Regions from separate parts of the Bartonella sp. HY761 genome, predicted to be linked through region 1. Evidence: predicted binding sites of a transcription regulator. Region 1 holds the regulator's gene; each other region holds the start of a gene.
The links. The regulator LexA, encoded in region 1, represses DNA repair genes until DNA is damaged. The targets are predictions, from matches to a motif close to TGTTCNNNNTGTGTTCNG.
Positions count from the first base shown of each region.

Region 2: a site for LexA is predicted at 3,841-3,858, ahead of N6A79_RS09460 (PA0069 family radical SAM protein). Genes of this name have one in related genera too.
Region 3: a site for LexA is predicted at 2,886-2,903, ahead of N6A79_RS00220 (ImuA family protein). Genes of this name have one in related genera too.
Region 4: a site for LexA is predicted at 3,705-3,722, ahead of N6A79_RS11710 (helicase-related protein). Genes of this name have one in related genera too.

Region 1 is NZ_CP104887.1:1,747,051-1,752,617, reverse strand. It holds gene N6A79_RS07535 (DUF3999 family protein) at 1-1,406, shown strand, start outside; gene N6A79_RS07540 (DUF2339 domain-containing protein) at 1-3, shown strand, start outside; gene lexA (transcriptional repressor LexA) at 1,800-2,534, opposite strand; gene hfq (RNA chaperone Hfq) at 2,768-3,004, opposite strand; gene N6A79_RS07520 (hypothetical protein) at 3,372-3,983, shown strand; gene N6A79_RS07515 (phosphoadenylyl-sulfate reductase) at 4,340-5,113, shown strand; gene cysD (sulfate adenylyltransferase subunit CysD) at 5,116-5,567, shown strand, end outside.
Region 2 is NZ_CP104887.1:2,175,735-2,181,301, forward strand. It holds gene N6A79_RS09440 (aminopeptidase P family protein) at 1-127, shown strand, start outside; gene N6A79_RS09445 (L-threonylcarbamoyladenylate synthase) at 136-1,089, opposite strand; gene N6A79_RS09450 (ribonuclease HII) at 1,201-1,863, opposite strand; gene N6A79_RS09455 (MmcQ/YjbR family DNA-binding protein) at 2,000-2,359, opposite strand; gene N6A79_RS09460 (PA0069 family radical SAM protein) at 2,508-3,692, opposite strand; gene N6A79_RS09465 (siderophore-interacting protein) at 3,975-4,838, shown strand; gene N6A79_RS09470 (siderophore-interacting protein) at 4,915-5,567, shown strand, end outside.
Region 3 is NZ_CP104887.1:58,406-63,972, forward strand. It holds gene N6A79_RS00210 (error-prone DNA polymerase) at 1-524, opposite strand, end outside; gene N6A79_RS00215 (Y-family DNA polymerase) at 544-2,112, opposite strand; gene N6A79_RS00220 (ImuA family protein) at 2,012-2,866, opposite strand; partial or broken gene N6A79_RS00225 (IS5 family transposase) at 3,253-3,991, shown strand; gene N6A79_RS00230 (autotransporter outer membrane beta-barrel domain-containing protein) at 4,192-5,567, shown strand, end outside.
Region 4 is NZ_CP104887.1:2,707,550-2,713,116, reverse strand. It holds gene N6A79_RS11730 (FAD-dependent oxidoreductase) at 1-1,161, opposite strand, end outside; gene N6A79_RS11725 (polyprenyl synthetase family protein) at 1,215-2,126, opposite strand; gene mtgA (monofunctional biosynthetic peptidoglycan transglycosylase) at 2,378-3,163, shown strand; gene rpmF (50S ribosomal protein L32) at 3,349-3,528, shown strand; gene N6A79_RS11710 (helicase-related protein) at 3,859-5,567, shown strand, end outside.

The DNA of each region.
Region 1 (5,567 bases):
TGAGACGCTTTTTTAATTTTTTTATTGTCCTTATATTGTTCATTCAAGCGCCATTGATAGTTTGGGCCTCTGAGGCAATAGAGCAGCAAGCGCCATTGGTGCTTGAAGGTACCGGCCCTTGGTATGAGTTAGAGCTTGATGCAATGCTGCAATTGCAAGCAGGCAGCGAGGGGCTATCTGATATTCGCATTTTAGATCAAGATGGTAAGGCGCAGCCTTATGCATTTTTTATTAGTTCTAACGCTAAAATTACCGAGCTTAGCACTGTTCACCATGAAACCGTACAGGCTGAACTATATCCATTGCGTGGGAGCGATCCCCTAAATGGTTACCAATCAAGTATTACGGTTAATAATACACGCGCTGGCACCTCAATTTCAATTAATAATGATGATGCGAGTGCTAGTAGTAATGATGCCTTACTTGGCTATATTATCGACTTGAAGAAGGTGACTTATGGTATTGACAAAATAGACATAGTGTGGACACCAAGTCAGGATGGTTTTTTTCCCTATCGTCTAGAGGTAAGTGACGATTTGGTGCATTGGCGTTTGATTGAAAATGGCCAACTTTACCGCTTATCGAATAATAATGGTGAGATTACGAAAACAAGTATTGCCATTAAAAAAACTCAAGGTCGTTTTTTACGACTAATGTGGGTGGATCGCGCAAAAGCACCTTCTATAACGCAAGCGATGATAAGCAAGATGGTTGTTACCGAAACAAGCTTAAAACCTAATCTAATTTGGAGTAACGCGCTAGAAGCTAAAAGAATTTTAATCGATGACCCCAATCATGAAATTTATGAGTTAAGTTTTGCCGCACCTCATAAATTAGAAGTTATAAAAGTTAATTTGCCTGATGGTTATAGTCTGGCACCCTTCTGGCTATACGGCTCCAAATCCAACAGCCGTGGTAATTGGATTCCCTTACGCCAAGGCATGTTTTATCAATTGCAGGGAAAAAATGGCGAGCTAACGCGCCTTGATAGTGTAGAATTGCCAGATGGTGACTTTACAGCGATAAGAATTGAAATAGATAAGCGCGGTGGAGGACTCGACTTAGATGCTTTACCCATGGAAATTGCACTTGCGCCTAACAATCTTGTTTTTTTAGCACGCGGCAAGTCGCCCTATGCCATACAAATTGGGAAAAGTCAGCAAAAGTCAATGGAGCTTGCATTTGCTGATCTAGTTCCGGGTGCTGTCGATATTGATGATCCGCGAATTAGCCGCGCAGTTTTAGCCGAACCATTGAAAAATATTTCTAAAGTGCCGGAAATAGAAAAGGTGGATCAATTTAACTGGCGGCAATTTATATTGTGGGCTGTTCTAATTTTAGGTGTTGGATTTTTGGTGCTAATCGCATTTCATCTATTGCGGCAATCAGAGCAAAATACACAATAGGTGCCAGAATAAACAATAGGTGGTGGGCCTTGATTGGAACAACGCCTATTTATTTTGAGAAAAATGGTATGAAAATATCATGAGAACAAGAAGGAGAGGCGCAAAGAAACACCTAAATAATTCCATCTTATTCTAATTGTTTGAGACGATTTTTAAGCAATGACTTACCCATTTGGTAACAATCTCTATCTTCAGTCCCCAATGCCAAATCCTTAATTAATCTAGTATAAACTATTACAAAGTTTATTTGCAGAGCATTAAAAGTTGCCAAACTCATTAACACTTTGAGTATTGCATCTTGGGTTGTTTTTATCGAATTGTTTTCCTGTCGACAAAAATTGGTGCATTATTAGAATTTTTACCTATTTTAAAAGAAAAATGAAGGCGTTCGCTTTAGTAACTGCGAAATAGCCCCACGAGCTTTCCTTGAATATTGACCCTATTAGCAGGAAAAATACGATTTTCATAAGCAGGGTTCGCGGCTTCAAGTTCAACAAAGCTTCCCTTAGGCTTATAGCGCTTTAAGGTTGCTTCTTCATCATCAACCAAGGCAACCACAATTTCGCCCGTTAGTGCCACGTCAGCCTTACGGATAATCACCGTATCGCCATCATGAATACCAGCTTCAATCATCGAATCGCCCTTAACTTCAAGAGCATAATGTTCCCCCTTACCAATCATATCAATTGGCATAGTAATGCTGCTTATTTGGTGCTGAATTGCCGATATGGGTACACCAGCTGCAATTCGTCCCATAACTGGAATGTCAACATTGCTATTAGCCGCGACAGGGCGATTAGCCGCAATTGTTTCATTACCAGCGACAGGAAATTTGGATTTTGCAAGCGAACTGGGCGAAGCCATATTAGTATCTTCCGCCATGCTTCCATAATTATATGAGGGGCGGTGGGGCATGTCAGGAAGTTTAATAATTTCCATTGCGCGGGCGCGGTTTGGTAGGCGGCGGATAAAACCACGCTCCTCCAAAGCGGTGATAAGTCGATGAATACCTGACTTAGATGCTAGTTCAAGTGCATCTTTCATTTCATCAAATGATGGTGGTATTCCTGTTTCTTCCAGTTTTTCATGGATGAACATCAACAATTCACGTTGTTTGCGCGTTAACATAATAGCCCCATAAGTCGAATCATTGGCACAAATAGTGAACATATCATATATGTTCCACTATTGTTCTGCAATAGGGGCAAATAATTTAAATTAAATTGGAATTTTTGTGTGGCATTACAATTTTATAATCTGGTTGGGTACTGTTTTTATTGGCTTATTAGATTTAATGCTTTTAAACAAAAATGCCGGCTATATAGCCGGCATTTTATCAAAAAATATTGCATGTCGAAGAATTAATCTTCTTCATTTTCAAACATTTGCACTGGTTGGCTTGGCATGATTGTTGAAATAGCATGCTTATAAACCAATTGCGAATGACCATCTCTGCGCAATAATACGCAGAAATTATCAAAGGAAGTGACAATACCGGTAAGCTTGACGCCATTTACCAAGAAAATTGTCAATGAAATTTTTTGCTTTCTTACGGCATTCAAAAATAAATCTTGAAGATGTTGCGCCCGTTCTGCCATTGTTTTTACCTTTTATTGCGAACCGCATAACTAATTATTTTTATTTCATAGCATGCCAACAGCAAGGGCTGTCAAGTTAAATTCAAAATTATTACAATATATTACCGAATATTTTGTTTTTGGGCTTATAATTGTAGGATTTTCGGTGCTGACGCTTCGGCTTGAGCAAAACTAGCATTGGGTCGTTTAGTGTTACTTTATGTTCAATTGGTTTAAACGGTCATTAATAATTGTTGAATTGATAGGGCCTATGCTGGCCTTAGTTTTGCGCTTTGTTGATTACTATGTAAATATTGCAGCGGTAAGCTGTTCAGCAACAGTTCAGATTAATGGGCTATCTTTTAAGCAATGATATGAGGTTACTTTTATGAATAAGATTTCGGCACTTTTTTTGACATTGCTTGGAACGGCATTAATAATGCCATCGGTTAGTTATGCCAAAATGACAATTTATACCGATCCACCAACAGCTGTTGCTCCATTGCCACCAGCGCCGCCAGTAGCACCAACACCACCTGCACAAAATCAATATCCAGTGCGCCCTGTGCAGCCTGCACCACCACCAGGTGGCAACCGTCCACAGCGCCCTATGCCGCCGCAAAATGACCGGCCGATTGTTGTGCCAGGGCCATCTGAGCCGCAATATGATAGGCCGCATCCACCGCGCCCTATGCCTCCACAATATGATCGTCCTCAATATGATAATTCTTATCCGCAGCGTCCAATGCCGCCTCAATATGATAGACCGCATCCACCGCGTCCTATGCCACCGCAAGATGGCCATGGTTATCCATTAGACACAAGACCAAATTATCAAGGACCAAATGGTCAGGGTTATGATAGGCCAGTTTATAATCCAAATGCGCGGCCGCAATATAACCGCCCAAATTATAATCCACCACGGCCAAGGCCACAAAACCAACGGCCAGTTTACCGTGATGATGATAGGGGCTATTATGATCGCCCGTCGCTCTATTAAGAGTGGTGATGAACTAAAGTCAGCTTAAAAGTTAATTAAGGTTGGAAATAGACAATAATTGGAAATGGTTTTGCCAATTCCAATGGTCTATTTCCAGACTTTTTTTATTGGTGAATAATGGGCATAAAGCCTGTTATTGCCTTAATCGCTAGCCATGCTTTTCCACAAAATGAGCCAAAACTTGCGGCTATCGTTGCATGCAGATAAAATTTATCTCAAATGCAATGAATGTAAAAATTTGTTTCAGTTGTGTGGCATTTTTTAAAAACCCTATCGGCGCAAAATAACTAGAATAAGTTTAAATTCCTGTAATCGGCGAAAAAGTGCATTTTGCTATTTTGATTGCGGGGTTGGACATGACGGATTATTTAACCAATATTGCAGGTGAACTTAATGGCAAATTCGCGCGTTTAACCGTGCTTGAACGCCTTGAAGCTGTAACTAAATCTTTTCCTAAGGGCTGTGTTTTTACCACCAGTTTTGGCCTTGAGGATCAAGTTCTTACTCATTTTATTGCACAAAACCGCCTTGCTATAAGTATTGTTACCTTGGATACGGGGCGCTTGTTTCCTCAAACCTATAGTCTTTGGCAGGAAACAGAAGAAAAATACGGTATTAGAATTAAAGCAAAGTACCCCCAAACTGAGGGGCTAGAAGCATTAATTGATGATCAGGGCATTAATGGTTTTTATTTTTCGCCTGATATGCGCAAACAGTGCTGCTTTACCCGAAAAATCGAGCCTTTGGGCCGCGCATTAATCGGGCAGCAACTTTGGGTGACCGGTTTGCGAGGTGACCAATCTGCTGCACGTCATGATTTGGCATTTGTATCCTTTGATAGTGGTTACAATCTTATTAAAGCAAATCCGCTTTATGATCTGAGCCGCAACGATCTTGTATTGATTGCCCAGCAAAATGACATTCCGATTAATAGCCTACACAAGGAAGGCTTTTTATCTATTGGCTGTGCGCCTTGTACCCGCGCCATACGCGCTGGCGAGGAGGAACGTGCCGGCCGTTGGTGGTGGGAAACTGAAACTGCCCGCGAATGTGGCTTACATGTGCAAAATAGCCATTCTTTGTCCGCAAAAACGACCAATCAAGCCCAAGCAGCTTTTGAGAAAGTTTGACAATGTATTTAGAACAAAGCGGCAAGCCGCAAACCCCAAATAAAAACCATGCTTCTCAAAGTCATTTGCAACGCCTTGAATCGGAAGCTATTTATATCATCCGTGAAGTTGCAGCAACGTCTGATAATCCGGTAATGCTCTATTCCATTGGTAAGGACTCTGCGGTTATGCTTCATCTTGCGATGAAAGCCTTTTACCCTGGTATTCCGCCATTTCCATTGCTGCATGTGGATACAGGGTGGAAATTTCGAGAGATGATCGAGTTTCGCGATGAAACGGTAAAGCGTCTTGGTTTAAACCTTATCGTTCACAAAAATGAAAAAGGCATCAAGGCAGGAATTAATCCTTTTGATTCAGGTTCACGCATCCATACCGATGTAATGAAAACAGCAGGCTTAAAGCAAGCATTGGACAAATATAAATTTGATGCCGCCTTTGGTGGTGCAAGGCGAGA
Region 2 (5,567 bases), 430 kb from region 1:
TATGCTTACTTTGGAAGAACGCCAATGGCTCAACGCCTATCATGCAAAGGTTTATGAAAAGCTTTCACCATTTGTAAGCGGTGACGATTTAGCCTTTTTAACCAGTGCCACAGCGGAATTATCATAACAGAGTTTTTATTTTGGTGCAGCGGCGCGGTTAAGCCGGTCATTTATTGCCTCACCAAGACTTGTCAACGGTATTGGTGCAACCGCAATGGAACTTGCGCCAACAAGATCAAGGCGCTGCATATAATCAAATAAATGCACTGCTGCTTCTTTTAAATCTCCACTTTCACTCAAATTTAAAATGGCTTTTGCATTTGCCTGCCCCTTAATTGCTGTGTCACCAAAGTGTAAAAGCGCTTCCCCTTCCATGACTTCATCAACATTTAAACGCATTGTTGCATTGGGCGCGTAATGAGACTTCATCATACCCGGTGCTTGAATAGCTGCACCATGATCCAGTTGTTTCACTGGCCGCTTTATAATAGCCTCAATCGCTTCACGCTCTAAACCACCAGGGCGCAGTAAATAAACATCATCACCATCAACTTTGATAATGGTGGATTCAACCCCTACTTCACATGGACCTGCATCAATAATTAATGGCACACGACCTTGAAAATCATTTTCAACCGCAATGGCACTTGTTGGGCTAATTCGACCAGAACGGTTAGCACTTGGTGCAACAATAGGACGATCAAGACCTTGCACAATATCTGCAAAAATTCCTTTAGGGTTGCGCAAGGCAAGGGTTGGCAAGCCAGCTGTTGCCAAAGGGTGAATATTGTTATTTTTTCGCAGTGGTAAAACAAGTGTCAAAGGTCCTGGCCAAAATTCTTGCATCAACTTGGCTGACATATCATCAATTGCAACATAACGTGCTGCCATATCCATGGAGGCAACATGAGCAATTAAAGGATTAAAATGGGGACGACCTTTGGTGGCAAAAATTTCTGCCACCGCCTCTCCATTGGTTGCATCTGCTGCCAAACCATAAACTGTTTCGGTAGGTAGAGCCGCCAACTTGCCCTCACGCAAATGCGCAACGACTTGTTTTATAATAGTAGGCGATGCTGAAACAATCATGATATTTTAAACTTTTATAATAAAAAGATGAACGATAATAATATTTTACTTAAGTTTTATTTTTAGATTTTTTAGATTTATAGCACAAGAACAAGAAATTTAAAAAGCCTACTATTTAATATCCATATTTTTTATCGGCGCAAAACTATAGCGATGCAATTTTTTAACTGGCCCATGACTTTCAATAGCTTGCCGATGGGTAACTGTTGCATAACCGGCATGTTTTTCAAACCCATAATGGGGATGTTGACTGGCTGCTAAAATCATCATTTTATCACGCATTTCCTTGGCAATGATCGAGGCGGCAGCAATGGAGACGGAGCGTTGATCGCCTTTTACCCAAGAATCGGCAGCACAAGGTAAGCCATCAGGTATATCGCGGCCATCGATTAAAATATAATCGGGCTGCACTGCAAGGCCTTGGCATGCACGGCGCATGGCTTCAAGCGAGGCTTTACGTATATCACTAAGATCAATGGATAATGCACTCACGCTGCAAATACTAACGCTAAGAGCGCTATCCAAAATTTGTTGATACAATTTTTCGCGCTGCTTATGCGACAATTTTTTAGAGTCATTGAGACCAACAGGGATGTTATCAGGGTTTAAAATAACCGCAGCAGCAACTACTGGCCCAGCTAAAGGCCCGCGTCCTGCTTCATCAGTACCCGCAACAAATTTTGCCCCATGGCGCATTAAACGTTGCTCGCCAGAAAAATCTGGTTGCTTAGGAATATCAAATAAAAGCGGTAAAGGATTAAATTTTTTTGCCATAAAGCCTTGTGACATTACCGGCAAATTTGTGCAAGCATTTTGAGAAGATTTGCAGCATTGCCCCAATATTTATGATTACAAGATTATTTACGAGTATATGGTTTTAAATCTCTTTATCGTATCAACTTAAAAAACTCTACTCAACACCACATTCTTGGCGCTTTTTTCTCGTTAAACTTTTAGCAACAATATCATAGGAACGCGCGATATAGATTTTTAATTCATCATCAGTTAGTTCTGAATTTTTATGTACGGCCGGCCAGGTGCTTGATGTATAAGGCGCACGTTTTATACCATCTTGCTCAAGCATCATAAGATAGCTTGAAGGCGCTACCTTAAAAACCAAACAATCAACCCATAAACCACCTTTACCACCAAGGGCGGCAAAAAATTTACCACCAATCTTGGCTACCCTTGCATGCCATTGGTCGTGCAAGGTGACAGATTTTAGCGAAGTTACAAATTCATCAAAGTCCTTAACATCATAAAGAGACAAGAGCATAATTCCAATTCAAAATAATTAAGGCAATTTAAACAACACTCTATGACCATGTTAACATACTAACCTAGCAATTGCCGAAGAGTTATTTTACGATAATTTTTGCTTAAATAGTTTACTGCATAATATCAAAGCCCCTTATGTTTTAAAACAACGATAATTGTACGGGCGATTTTATTGGTGGCTCGAAATTTTCAAATGAAAGAGGAATACGACGCTTGCCAATGTCTAGCCTTTGACATGTTATAGCAAAGCGGCGGGCAACCAGTTCGGCAAAAGGGCCTGTACCGCGCATCCGACTTTGCCAATCAGCATCATAATCCTTGCCGCCACGCATAGATCGTAAAATTGAAATAATTTTACGATAGTGATTGGGATATTCGCGCAAAAGCCAATCTTTAAATAAAGGGGCAACCTCATAAGGCAAACGCAGCATGACAAAATCTGCGTCATGAACACCAGCTTCTTTTGCAGACTCTAATATATTTTCAATCTCATGATCATTTAAACCCGGAATAACCGGCGCAACTAATGTGGAAACCGGTATATTGGCTTGATGCAATTGCTTTATAGTTTCAAGGCGGCGCTTTGGCGTTGCAGCTCTTGGCTCCATTGCCCGTGAAAGCCTACTATCCAATGTGGTAAGTGATATACAAACCCGTACCAACCGTTTTTGCGCCATTTCGCTTAAAATATCAACATCACGCAAAATCAAAGCTGATTTTGTCACAATACTTACCGGATGATTGGCCCTATTTAAAACGGTCAAAATTTCTCGCATAATCGCCCATTTTTTTTCAATCGGCTGATAAGGATCAGTATTCGTACCAATGGCAATGATTTTCGGTTTATAGCCAGCTTTTGATAATTCCTTTTCTAGCAATTTTGCTGCATCAGGTTTTGCAAAAAGCTGTGTTTCAAAATCAACCCCTGCCGACAAGCCCATATAAGAGTGGCTAGGACGGGCAAAACAATAAATACAACCATGCTCACAACCACGATAAGGATTGATAGAGCGGTCAAATCCAAGATCAGGCGAACTGTTGCTTGTAATAATATTGCGAGCTTTTTCAATTTGAACAATTGTTTTAAGCGGTGCTATTTCTTCATCATTTTGCCAGCCATCATCAAAGGAACAAACTGATTTATCCTCAAAGCGCCCTGCAGGATTAAGCCCTGCTCCACGCCCTTTTATACGCTTTGCTTGAAGCCGCATATTGCTATCTTCAATAATATCATTAGCGTGCGCTTGGCGACCATCGCCAAAAGCTGCCTTATCAGCCTTGGCAAGATTATCAGCAAGATTATGATTAATCCGAATTTTTAACATTGCACCACTGCCAAAAACTTGCTGAAATGCCATAAAGCAAATGAGCAACCATACTTGATTGAAATAGCTTAATAAATAAATGGCATTTACTTGCCTATAGGCATAGCTAAACATCCATTCCCTGACAGAAACACAATATCAAAAATTAAAGAACATATCAAGAACATTATCGCAAAAATTATTTTCATTATTTAATTTGAGTATTTTTATCATGTTTTATTTGTCATTGTGAAATATTGCCATTATACCAATGCTGACAACAATATTTTGGGTAGGTGCAAAATGGCAAATATGGAAACAAAAGCCAGTTCTAAAAATGCAAGTGAAACCGCAAAAATGTCGGGACACAAGATCATACGCAATAGCATGACAATTACTGAGATTGCAAAACCGTTTGCTTCAGTAATACGTGTAAGCGGCATTGTCAAAGATCCAAACCTAGATCAATGGTTGCAAGCCAATAATGCTGTCCGAATTGAAATGGATGCCATTGGTAGTGGAAAGCCAATCACCCGTGTTTACACCATTCGTGACTATTATGCCGCAACCAATATTGCAGAAATCGATTTTGTAGTTCATCACGGCCAAAGCTTGGCTATGGACTGGTTGAGCAAGCAAAAAATTGGTGACAAGATTTATCTTATGGGACCAAAGCAACATTTTATGCCTGATTATAAAAATGGTCATGATAATATATTTTTTGCCGACGATACGGCAATTCCTGCGCTATTTTCTATTTTTAAAAATTGGCCACAAGGTTTAAAAGCCACAGCCTATATTGATTGCGCCCATCAATCCGCAATAGACGAATTACCGAAGATCGCAGGGGTAGATTATAAAACCTTTATTCGTCAAGATGATTGTGCCGCCGGCACTTCTGGTTTTTTAGTCAAAGAAGCTCTTTCCATCAATCCAACCACCAAAGCCAATCTTTGGATCGCCTGCGAGCGTGAAGAAGCGCGACAAATACGCGACCACTTTTTAAGTGGCGGGCAAGTGGCGAAAGCCGACATAAAAGCGATCGGCTATTGGAAGCGCGGCATGACATCAAGCATTGTGGATGAAAAGCGCATGGCCCATTACATAGACCTTACTGCACAAGGTAAAGGTATCGAGCAATTTGATGAGTTTGATGTAAAAATATAAGAGACAAATACAATATTATGCAGCTATAATAGCGGTAAAATCAAGCAAAATAGAACAAAAATTTTTAGGAAAAGTCATGACCCAAGAAAATGATACAGCACCGCATATTGAGCGTGTACGTCACGAAACCAAACGCCGCATATTGAAAGTTGAAAAAATTGAAGATGTAACCCCCTTGATGCGCCGGGTATTCGTTGGTGGAGATGATCTTACGGGCTTTGTTTCAGCAGCTCCCGATGATCATATCAAGCTATTTTTTGGCGAGAATGAACTAACCCAGCAAAGCCGCGAATATACACCACGTTTTTATGACGAACAGGCCAACCTATTAGCGATTGATTTTGTGTTACATGATGCAGGACCAGCAAGCACTTTTGCATTAAATGCAAAACAAGGTGATGAACTTGTCATTGGTGGTCCACGCGGTTCAGCCGTTATTGGCGGCAATATTAATGCTTGGCTATTAATCGGCGATGAAACGGCTTTGCCAGCCATTGGCAGACGGGTTGAGGAAGCCGCTGAAGGCACTGACATCACCGTTATTGCAACGGTTGCCAATGAACAGGAAGTGCAAAAATTTAATACCAAGGCCAATGTAACCTATCATTGGGTTTACCGCTCGGTTGAACTTGCTGATGAACCCAAATTTCTGCTTGAAAAGGTTAAGGAACTAAGCTTGCAAGAGCGGACATTTATCTGGATTGCCGCCGAAGGAAAGGTAACCCGCCA
Region 3 (5,567 bases), 1.7 Mb from region 1:
CGCCTTTGATCGCTGCCCATATAGGCCATATCAAGAGCAAGCCAAACTTGCCTTGGTGCAGCATTGACAATTTGCAATAATTGGCTTTTTAAAGTTTCAATCTCTTTAATAGTGGGAATGGTTGCTGGTGCAATTGTAATAATTTGGAAAAACCGCGCGCGAAAGCAAAAATCTGCCCAGCTAATATGGCACTGCCCTTTGATTTGTGAGCGCATTTTTCCTTCGCTTAATAGGCGGCAAAGCTGGCCATAGGCTGCACGGTCACGCGGATAAACAATTAAATCAGGCATATTATCGGTAAATTGTAAGCGGCAGCCGACAAAATAGCGAAAATCTGGATTTTCTTGCTGTATTTTACGGGCTGCGGTTAAGCCACGAATAATGCCGGCAAGACTATTAATATCGGCAAGGCCAATGCCGCTATATCCAAGCTTCGCGGCTTCCTCAATCAGCTCATGGGGGTGGGATGCGCCTTGCAAAAATGAATAATTGCTGCGTGTTACCATTTCAAAAATTGCAACCATTTTGGGCTACCTTGAATTTTTAAGCAAATAGGCCATGCAAAAACCATTTTGGCGAAGCTTTTTCGCTGTAAAGTCCATAGCGAAAAATCCAAAAACGCCGGCCAATTTCATCTTCCACCCGATAATAATCGCGGGTGGGTGCAGAATTTTTCCACCATTCTGCACCAATACGCTCCGGCCCTTCAGCAAGGCGGATACGGTGTAAAACACGTCGCCAACGAAAAGAGGCAGGTGGGCTGTCGGGAACGGCAGCCACCACATCAATCGGTTGCGGCGGCACAAAAATGCGGCAGGGGCGTTCTGCGGCCTCTTGATTTTGAGCAAAAAACATCGCCTCATCAAAACGATCTGTTTTTACCTTGCCGGCATAAAGCGCAGGTTGCCATGCAAAGGCTTTTTCGGGGATATGGCTTTGGTGAAGCTCAAGGCGTAAAACCCGATCATGTCCTAAACGGGTGGAAAGCCTGTCAATAAAGCTAGTAATTTCACTATTATCTTGGGATTTTACAAATAGATTTTGCTCTACCGCAACAATTTTTTCACATTCAAGAGCTGCAAAAGCAAAAGCATCAAAACCATAACCAATATCCAGTGGCGTTGTCAAAGATGTAAGACGCTCTTTAATCAGCCGCATCAATTGTGCCGCTTCGTTTAAGGGCTTACTTGTTTCAATGGCAATGATTTGCCGTGCGCCATCAACTCTGAAAAATGCAATATGGATAAGTTTTGCACCTTCACCGCGATCACGCAATTTTTTACAAAAATCTTGTGCTAAAGGTTCTAATACGACAATCATCTGATCTTCGTTCATTACTGGATCATTAAGGCGGCCAATTTTATAGCATAAAGGTTTAGGCGTAATTGGTGAAATGGGGTGATGTTTCTGCCCATAGAGTAATTGTAATTTAGTAACTGGTACTGCGCCAAATCGGGCATTTAATGCAGCGGGTTTTAAATTGCGTATTGCACCAATTGTTTTAAAGCCAGCCTTGGTCAAGCCATGATAAATTGCCCCCTCAAGCTCTAAGGCTTTAAGTGGCATTATATCAAGTGTAGGAGCTAAATTTTGCTTTTCAACAATTCCACCCTTGCCAAAACGCGCAAAAATACGTGCCGCATGGGGTGTCGTCGTGATGGCGGCTTTGGTTTCAAACCCCAAATTTTGATAAAATTCTATAACCCTATCAAGCATATTTTTTGCACCACCAAAAAGATGATCGCAACCGGTAATATCAAGCATTAAACCAAAGGGAAGATTATAGGCAATAAGCGGCGTAAAACGCTCAGCCGCTTCAGCCAGCCATTTTAAACAAGCATTATCCTTATGCGGCTCGCTCATTTGTACTTCAAATTCTGGAAAAATGGCTTTAGCTTCGCTCATGCTTTGGCCAATATAAAGTCCTTTTGCTGCTGCCTGCCGGTTAATAGCAGTGATAACCAACCCCGATGCCTGACGGCTAATTAAAGCCAAGGCATTGTTTTCACTTTTAACTGGCGTGTTTTTTTGCCTTAAACGCATGATCCAATTGGTTGGTAGGTATGGAAAATAAAGGGCGAGATAAAGTCGGTTCATTAAAGGTTTTGTCATGAAAGTTCCATTCCATAGACCAATGGCCAATGCCGCCTGAGCGGTTACGAATAAGTTCAACATCAAAAAAAGGCGCGCCGGGTGCCATTGCACCCGATGAGATTGATTGGCCACTTGCTATGCGCCAACGTGTAAAAGCACTGCTGGTTTTGGGGGCGTTTTTGGCCATAAGCATGAAAGCTGGAATATTGTTTTTTTCACTGGCAAGATGCAGACGGCGGCTGGTGGTGAAATCCAATGCTTTGCAACTATCCGATAGGCTTAAAACAACACCGCTAATATTTTTTAATTGTAATGCGTCATCACCAGCTTTTAAAACATCGGTTAAATGGGCGCAGCGGATAAGGATTAATTGCGAAGGGTCAAGCCCCATAGCAATAATACCATAGGGATTTAAACCACCATATTCAAACAAAATGCCATCATCTTCAATCCAGATAAGCGGTTGTAAGCTTGGACCTTTATTGGCACGTAAAATTAAAGCTAACACAAAACCATAAGCGGCTTGCCAATGCGATGGGGCAGGGACAATTTCATGTAATGATCCACGCAAAATTGGCTTTATAATCTCATCTGCTTCACTTAAACCTAAGCAAAAATGGGTAAATTCAACATTATTTAGGCTTTGATGATTATAATTTTTATCAGCTTTATGGAAATGGTCTATTTGATTATTTGATAAAATTTGCGCAGCTGGACGGCCTTCCATTTTGGCAATTTGCTGACGCAATTTGTTTAAATTAGCTTTATCCATGCTCGACTCACATTTAATATGTTCCTGTTTTGTTCTTTATGCGGGATAAAGCAAAAAGAGTCAAGATTTCAAAACTAGTAGTAAATTATACAAAAGTGAGTTTTATAAATAGTCAATCACTAGGGGCTGGACTATTTCGTTCAAATTAATGGAGTTTGACTCTAAAGCGGTAAAGCCCAAATAGGAGTAAACAAAGTAAATGATAGAGATCATAAAAGGTTTTAAATATAATCTTTCGCAAAATGAGTTAAATTCTTTACTTGAAATGGGCTGGTTTCTAACAAGAAATGTTGATATTGAAAGAAATGTCTAGGGTCAGAACCTTTTAATTTTATTGATTCACATTTTAGTTGATTTATGATTCGTTGGTGTGACGGAGGTAGCCAATGAGTGAAAGTCAGATGGCGCGGATATCACCTTATTTTCCATTATCGCATGGGGTGGCACGTGTTGGTGATATGCGCGTTATCAGTAGGATTGTTTATGTTATTAATCATGGCCTGCAATGGAAAGATGCTCTTAATAATTATGGTCCGCACAAAACCCTTTATAACTCCCTTTTTCGCTGGAGCCGATTGGGTGTGATTATTCGCATTTTTGCAGAGCTCGCTGGGGAAGGTCCAAAACCTCAGCGTAACATGATTGATGCAATCCATCTTAAGGCACACCGCACAGCAGCAAACCTGCTTAAAAAGGGGATGTTCTCCGTCGTATTGGACGCACAAAAGGTGGCTTGAACTCAAAACTGCATACAGTCGTTGATCAAGATGGAAAGCCGCTATGCCTGTTATTGTCAGAAGGTGAGATGAGCGACTATAAAGGCGCGGCTCTTCTGTTACCAGTTTTGCTTGAAGCGCAAGAACTTATTGCTGACAAAGGTATTGACACTGACTGGTTCAGGCAAGCCTTATTTGACAGAAAAATCAAGCCTTGCATTCCCCCTGAAAAGGTAGGACATCGAACATCTACTTTGACAAGGCAACCTATAAATTACGTCGTAAAATTGAGAACTTGTTTGCAAAACTTTAAACTTGGCGACGTATTGCAACAAGATACGATCGATGCGCACATACTTTCTTTTCAGCAATCAGTATCGCTGCAGCCGTCATATATTATATCAATTAATGAGTCCTGACCCTAGAGATATGAAAAATGAACAAGGTAGGTCTCTATTAAATTCACCTAACTTAGAACTTGCGACAAGACCACATATTATTTCTAATTAATACTTCAATTTTGAAATTTTTTAAGTTATAAGACAAATTAAATTTGCATATTATGCATAATTATTTAGCATTAATAGAGGGTTAAATCGGGATATAATTATGAATTTATTTAGTGCTTTGAAATTTAAATATTCAATATCATCAATAGCAGTTACTATAGCTCTTGGTTCAAGTGTAGCATGTACAGTTTATCTACAATCTGCAATTGCTGATACAATTACATATAATGGTACCACAACGGAATTTGAAGCATTAAATAATGATAGTTTTTATTTCCCGGGACAGTTACAAAATAATAATAAAGCTGTTAAAACCTCTTCTTTAAATAATAATACTGTAACAATTTCCGATACCACCTCTTTAGGAGCAAATTATAATGCTCCCAATCGAGTTTACGGCGGATGGTCTCAAAATAGCAATGTAAGCAATAATACTGTAAATATGACTGGTGGAATTGTTGAAAGTGGTATTATAGGGGGACTATCAGTTGAGGGCAATGTCGATAGTAACACTGTTACCATATCTAGTGGGAAAATATTGCAAGATGTAATGGGTGGTTATTCCAATGATGGACAATCAACAAATAATAAAGTTACCATTACGAATGCTTTAATTGGAAGAGATATTTTTGGTGGACAGTCAATAAACGGCAACGCAGTTAATAATAGTGTAAACATTTCAGGCGAAGCGACCGAGGTTAATGGTAATATTGCGGGTGGGAATGCAAATAAAGGTATTACATCAAAAAATACTGTTATTATTGAAAATGCTAAAGTTATTGGTAGCGTTCAGGGCGGCAGTGCATCCGGGCAGATTACATCAGATAACAGTGTTATAATTAATAATGGTACAGTTGATGGGAGTGTTATAGGCGGCTTTACAAGTAGCGCAGATGCAACAAATAATACCGTTTCCATTAATGGTGGTCAATATAAAGGTACAATCATCGGTGGCTATACAAGTGGTGCAGCTGCAACGGATAATAAGGTTTCTATAACTGGCGCAAATATTGCTAACAATATTTACGCGGGATATAATGCTGGCAGTGACGTAACTACACGCAATGAACTAACGCTTAACGGGAACACTATTATAAGCAAAAATGTATATGGCGGTTTTAGCAGAACTGGAGCTGTCACTGAAAATAAAGTTTCAATTACCGATTCATCTATAACTGGAAATGTTTATGGTGGATATAGTGATATTGGCACAGCAACGCAAAATACAGTAACACTTAATGGTACAAACGTTAAAATTTCGGGTAGTATTTATGGAGGCGACGGGCGTTTTAGTGGGTTTGAAACTCATGCAGCTGGTAACACATTAAACCTTAATGGATATCGTGGAACTGTTTCTGGTATTTATAATTTTGAAAATTATAATTGGATATTACCAACAGATGTCGTCAACGGTGATACGCTTGTGACAATTACAGGTCGTAACGCGGTTGATCTTACGAATACTCGGCATACAAT
Region 4 (5,567 bases), 960 kb from region 1:
TGGATTAAAGAATTGTCCCGTGACCATTGAAGCGACCATAGCATGAACAAGGCCGCGGCGGCGCAGTGTTGGCGCAATGAGATAATCTCGCAAAAACGGTAAAATAGCATTATCCGATTGATAAAATGGCGTTAAACAACAACTTAAAAATTGATAAAATAAAATATGGATACGCCGTCTTTTAGCATAATCGGCAATGATGTCCGCGCGTTCCCTATGGCGCTTTGCTGCCTCAATAAAAGCAAGTGCATCTAAAAATGCCATATTCGCCCCTTGGCCAAGTTGGGGGCTGGTGGCATGCCACGCATCACCAAGGCGAACAAGGTTACCTTCTGCTGGCGATATATGGGTATGGTGACGATAATTGGCATAAACAATCTGGTCGCGGTAATCAGCCATATTTTCAATTAAGGGCATGGTTTGTGGCCAAAAGTGAGCTATTTTTTCAACCCATGCATCAATACCGTCTGCTTGCCACTTTGCATGGTCTTGATGACGTAGCGACCAGAAAAAAGTCGTCATCGCTTGCGCTTTTAAATGCCCCTTGCCAAGCGGCAAGACGCCAATCATCGTTGAGGCTTTGTGATAGCGCTGCTCTAAGGTAGTTGGATCAAAACCTATATTGTCGTGCCAGGGCAAGTTCACCCAAACGGCACCATAATCAAGCTCTTTGCCCTTTGTGGCGCGCAGCGGTGAACGTGCCCCCATAGCATCAATGAGCAGGTCAAAATTCGCACTTTTCGTACCATTTTCAAAAATAAATTGTGGCTTGGGGCCGTTATCAACGCCAATTATCCGATGTTGGACTTCAACTTGCGCACCAAGTTCAACCGCATGCTCATAAAGAAGATCAAAAAGCGACCAGCGAATAATCGCAACACCATAATCATCCTTGATATAGCCAACGTCTAAAACAACCTTATCATCCTTGCTTAGCTTACCAAGCATGCGGTCTATGCGTTGCCCGCGTGCTTCCGCCCGTTGGCGCAGCCCTAATTTATCAAGAACAATAAGGCCCGTTGGTTGTAGCACAAAGCCAGAGCCAACTGGCCCTGCCTTTTGCATCTGATCAAATAGGGTGACGCGGTGTCCTTCTTGGCGTAAAAAAGATGCAAGACAAAGCCCCCCCATACCCATGCCAGCAATTGCGATATCCATCATTTTCTCCCCGCGAGAAAGGTATTGCACCACGTTTTATAGCTTTTTGACCTTGCTTAATGATCCCGATGAGCAATAAAATAAGCGCAATTACGTAAATTATCAGCTTTGTTACCAAAAGGTGAAAGCAGTTCTTCAGCTTGGCTAATTAGGCCGTCAAGCTGTTGCTTTGCCCAGTCAATGCCATGCAGTGCCACCAATGTGCCTTTACCAACATGGCTATCTTTGCCAGCAGTTTTGCCAAGCGTCTTGGTGTCGGCTGTTACATCAAGCAAGTCATCAGCAAGCTGGAAAGCAAGGCCGATTGCCGAGCCAAATTCGGCAAGTCTGGCACGATCATCGCTGGTTGCATTACCAATAATTGCTCCAGCTTCACAGGCATAGCGGATAAGCGCTCCCGTTTTCATGGCTTGCAGCATGATAATACCAGCTTCATTGGGCTTTTTGGTTTCCGCTTCAATATCAAGAATTTGGCCGCCAACCATACCGCCAAGGCCCGCAGCTCTTGATAAATGTCGAATGAGCGACAAGCGTGCTTCTGCCTTTAATTCGGTTTCTTCAGCTGCAATAATATCAAATGCAAGGGTTAATAAAGCATCACCTGCAAGAATCGCTGTTGCTTCATCAAAGGCTTTATGAACGGTTGGTTTGCCACGTCTTAGATCGTCATTATCCATAGAGGGTAAATCATCATGGATAAGCGAGTAGCTATGAATTGCCTCAAGACTTGCTGCAACACGTAATGGCGCATCGGTTTTAACATTAAATAATGAAGCCGTTTCAAGAACCAAGAACGGGCGCAAACGTTTGCCGCCATTCAAAACACCATGACGCATTGCATCTAGCAATTTTTGTGGACGGTTAATCTCGCCCATTTGTGGATAGGGTGCTAAAAGCTGGCCTATTAGAGTTTCAACACGCTTTGCATGACCGAGCAAGAGAGCTTCAAAATTGTTTTTACTATCCATTGTCTCACATTACATTTGAACAGGTGGTATAAAGGGCAATTTATTAATACTGGAATTTTTAAAAAATACTATACATAAGTTTGTAGCCAAAATTGCAAATACCGATTTCCGTCTGATAGCTGTTAAGATTAAAAAATATCTTTGCAGTGGGTCGTCATTTAGGTAAAAGAACATAAGCGAATGAGTGATTGTCAAAAAAATGAGTATAATTTGTTTGAATAAACATCCTGCGTGATAAGCCAAGGCGATCCATGGTATTGCAGCCGCCAGATAAACCCTATAAATCAAGCATTATTACCAAGATCATCGCAAATAAAAGGAATTGTTCATTGTTGCTTGATAAGGATGAGATAAGGAACGAGGGGGAAACCAAAAAAACTCTTGTTAAAAAGATTGCCCTTGGTCTGATTCTTTTGCTGCTCTTGCCTTTTGTCTTGCTTCTCTTTTATAATTTGCCCTTTATCAAGCCAATCTCTACTTTGATGCTACGAGATGTTGTTCTATTGCGTGGCTATGATCGCCAATGGGTTTCTATCAGAGCTATTTCCCCTAATTTGGTAAATGCGGTAATGATGGCTGAAGATGGCAAATTTTGCAGCCATAATGGCGTTGATTGGGATGCTTTGGGCGATGTTTTGGATAATGATGGTGGGCCAAATCGTGGTGCTTCCACCATTACTATGCAAATGGTAAAAAACCTTTTTCTTTGGCAAGATCGTTCCTATGTGCGCAAAGCGATTGAGATTCCCATTGCCCTTGGCGCTAATATTTTTTTGTCAAAACAGCGCACTATGGAAATTTATTTAAATATTGCCGAATGGGGGCCCGGAATTTATGGCGCAGAGGCTGCATCACGCCATTATTTTAATCGCTCGTCTAACAATCTAACTCCAAGGCAAGGTGCTTTGCTGGCGGCAGCATTACCCAATCCTTATATACGCAATCCTGCAAAGCCAGGTCCTGGTATGAGCCAACTGGCACGGGTTTTTGAATCACGTGCGCGCAATTCTGGTGCTTATATTGCTTGTGTAAATTAAAATATAATCGCTATTTTGTAAAAAAATGCATGTTTTATTGGGAGTTTTTTAAAAAAATACACCTTTTGGCTAGTCAAATTGCTTTAATCAGTGTATAGCGTCCCAAACTTTGTGAATTATATTGGGCGATTCAGGCTTTCATGGCCACGCTTCAATGTGTTTGAACGAATTCGGAGCATAGATCCATGGCAGTACCTAAAAGAAAAACATCACCTTCAAAGCGCGGTATGCGCCGTTCAGCTGATGCCCTTAAGACACCTACTTATATTGAAGATAAGACTTCAGGTGAATTGCGTCGTCCACATCATATCGATCTTAAGACTGGTATGTATCGCGGTCGTCAAGTTCTTACACCTAAGGCTTAATTCTGTATTGGGTTTCAATTAGAATTGATTCTATTTACAGTTTAGATTTAAGCTAAGTAAGTAGGTTGATTTTGAGTTGACTGATAGAATATATAAAAACCGACGATAAGTCGGTTTTTTTATTGTTTCATGGTTTAGTTAAGCGTTTGATTTAAAAGATATTGAATTTTAAATGTTTTAACATAAATGAAACATTAAAATGTCTAATAATTATAATTAGAATAGTGCTGAAAGACCCTTGTGTTGATAAAATACAAATATAGGTTTTAAAAAGCGCGATAAGGCCGCGAGTGATTGACTTAACGGCCTTTTCAAAAATTGGAGTTGCCAATGGGGAACACCCCCCTTGTTTTTTCTGGCCGTAATGTCATGGCAGTGTTGGGGCCAACCAATACAGGAAAGACGCATCTTGCGATAGAGCGGATGTTGGCGCATGATAGCGGCATTATTGGCTTGCCGTTACGTTTGTTGGCGCGTGAAGTTTATACACGAATTTGCGAAAAAATTGGTGCAGACAAAGTTTCACTGGTAACTGGTGAAGAAAAAATTCAGCCACCTAAAGCTCGCTATTCTGTATGCACGGTGGAAGCAATGCCGCGCGAGACCAATGCCGCCTTTGTTGCCATTGATGAAGTGCAGCTTGCCAATGATTTAGAGCGTGGCCATATTTTTACCGATAGGATTTTGCACTTACGTGGACGGCAAGAAACTTTGCTTCTTGGCGCCTTAACCATGCGTGGTGTTTTGGAAAAGCTGTTGCGCGGGCTTAGCGTTGCATCGCGGCCAAGGCTGTCGCAACTAACCTATAGTGGCTCGAAAAAAATTGCACGGCTGCCAAGACGTTCTGCCGTTGTGGCTTTTACCGCTGATGAGGTCTATGCTATTGCAGAATTTATTCGCCGGCAAAGAGGTGGTGCTGCGGTTGTTATGGGCGCTTTGTCGCCGCGCACGCGCAATGCACAGGTAGAGCTGTATCAATCTGGCGATGTAGATTATTTGGTCGCAACTGATGCCATTGGCATGGGGCTTAATCTTGATGTCGATCATGTGGCTTTTGCTCAAACTCGAAAATTTGACGGTTTTCAATATCGTGATTTAAATCCAAGCGAACTTGCACAAATTGCAGGGCGCGCAGGCCGCCATTTACGTGATGGCACTTTTGGCGTTACTGGACGTGTTGCTCCGCTTGAAGCAGAACTCGTTGAAAAAATTGAAGGTAGCTATTTCGATCCTGTTAAAGTCATGCAATGGCGTACTGCCAATATGGATTTTAGCTCAATTGGAAACTTAATTCGCTCCCTTGATACTCCATCCCCAATTGACGGTCTGGTTAAGGCAATGCCAGCTGTTGATGCTCGTGCGCTTAGCTATTTGGCTAAAGACGATTCGATTGCTCGACGTATAAAGGGTAGCGATGAAGTCAAATTGCTATGGGATATCTGCGCGCTTCCCGACTATCGTAAGATTGCCCCCGCCCAACATGCCGACATTATTGCCACATTGTTCCGTGATGTGGTAGAATTTGGTGTAGTTGATGAAAATTATGTTGCATCTCAGGTAGCACTTGCTAATCGTACAGATGGCGATATTGATACTTTATCACACCGCATTGCGCAGATTCGGACCTGGACTTATGTCTCTCATCGACCTAATTGGTTGGCAGATCCGCAACATTGGCAAGAAAAAACGCGGGAAATTGAAGATAAATTGTCTGATGCGCTGCATGAGAGGTTGACGAAACGATTTGTAGACCGCAGAACAAGCGTTCTGATGAAACGGCTGAGAGAGAATACAATGATAGATGCCGAAATTTCGCAAACCGGTGATGTTCTAGTAGAAGGTCACCATGTTGGACATTTGGAAGGCTTCCGTTTCACCATGGACAAAGCTGCCGAAGGCAGTGATGCCAAAGCGGTGAGAGCGGCAGCGCAAAAAGCATTAGCACCTGAATATGATGCACGGGCTGAAAGGCTTAGTGCATGTGCTAATGGTGATTTAGCGCTGGCATCGGACGGCATCGTCCGTTGGGTTGGTCAACC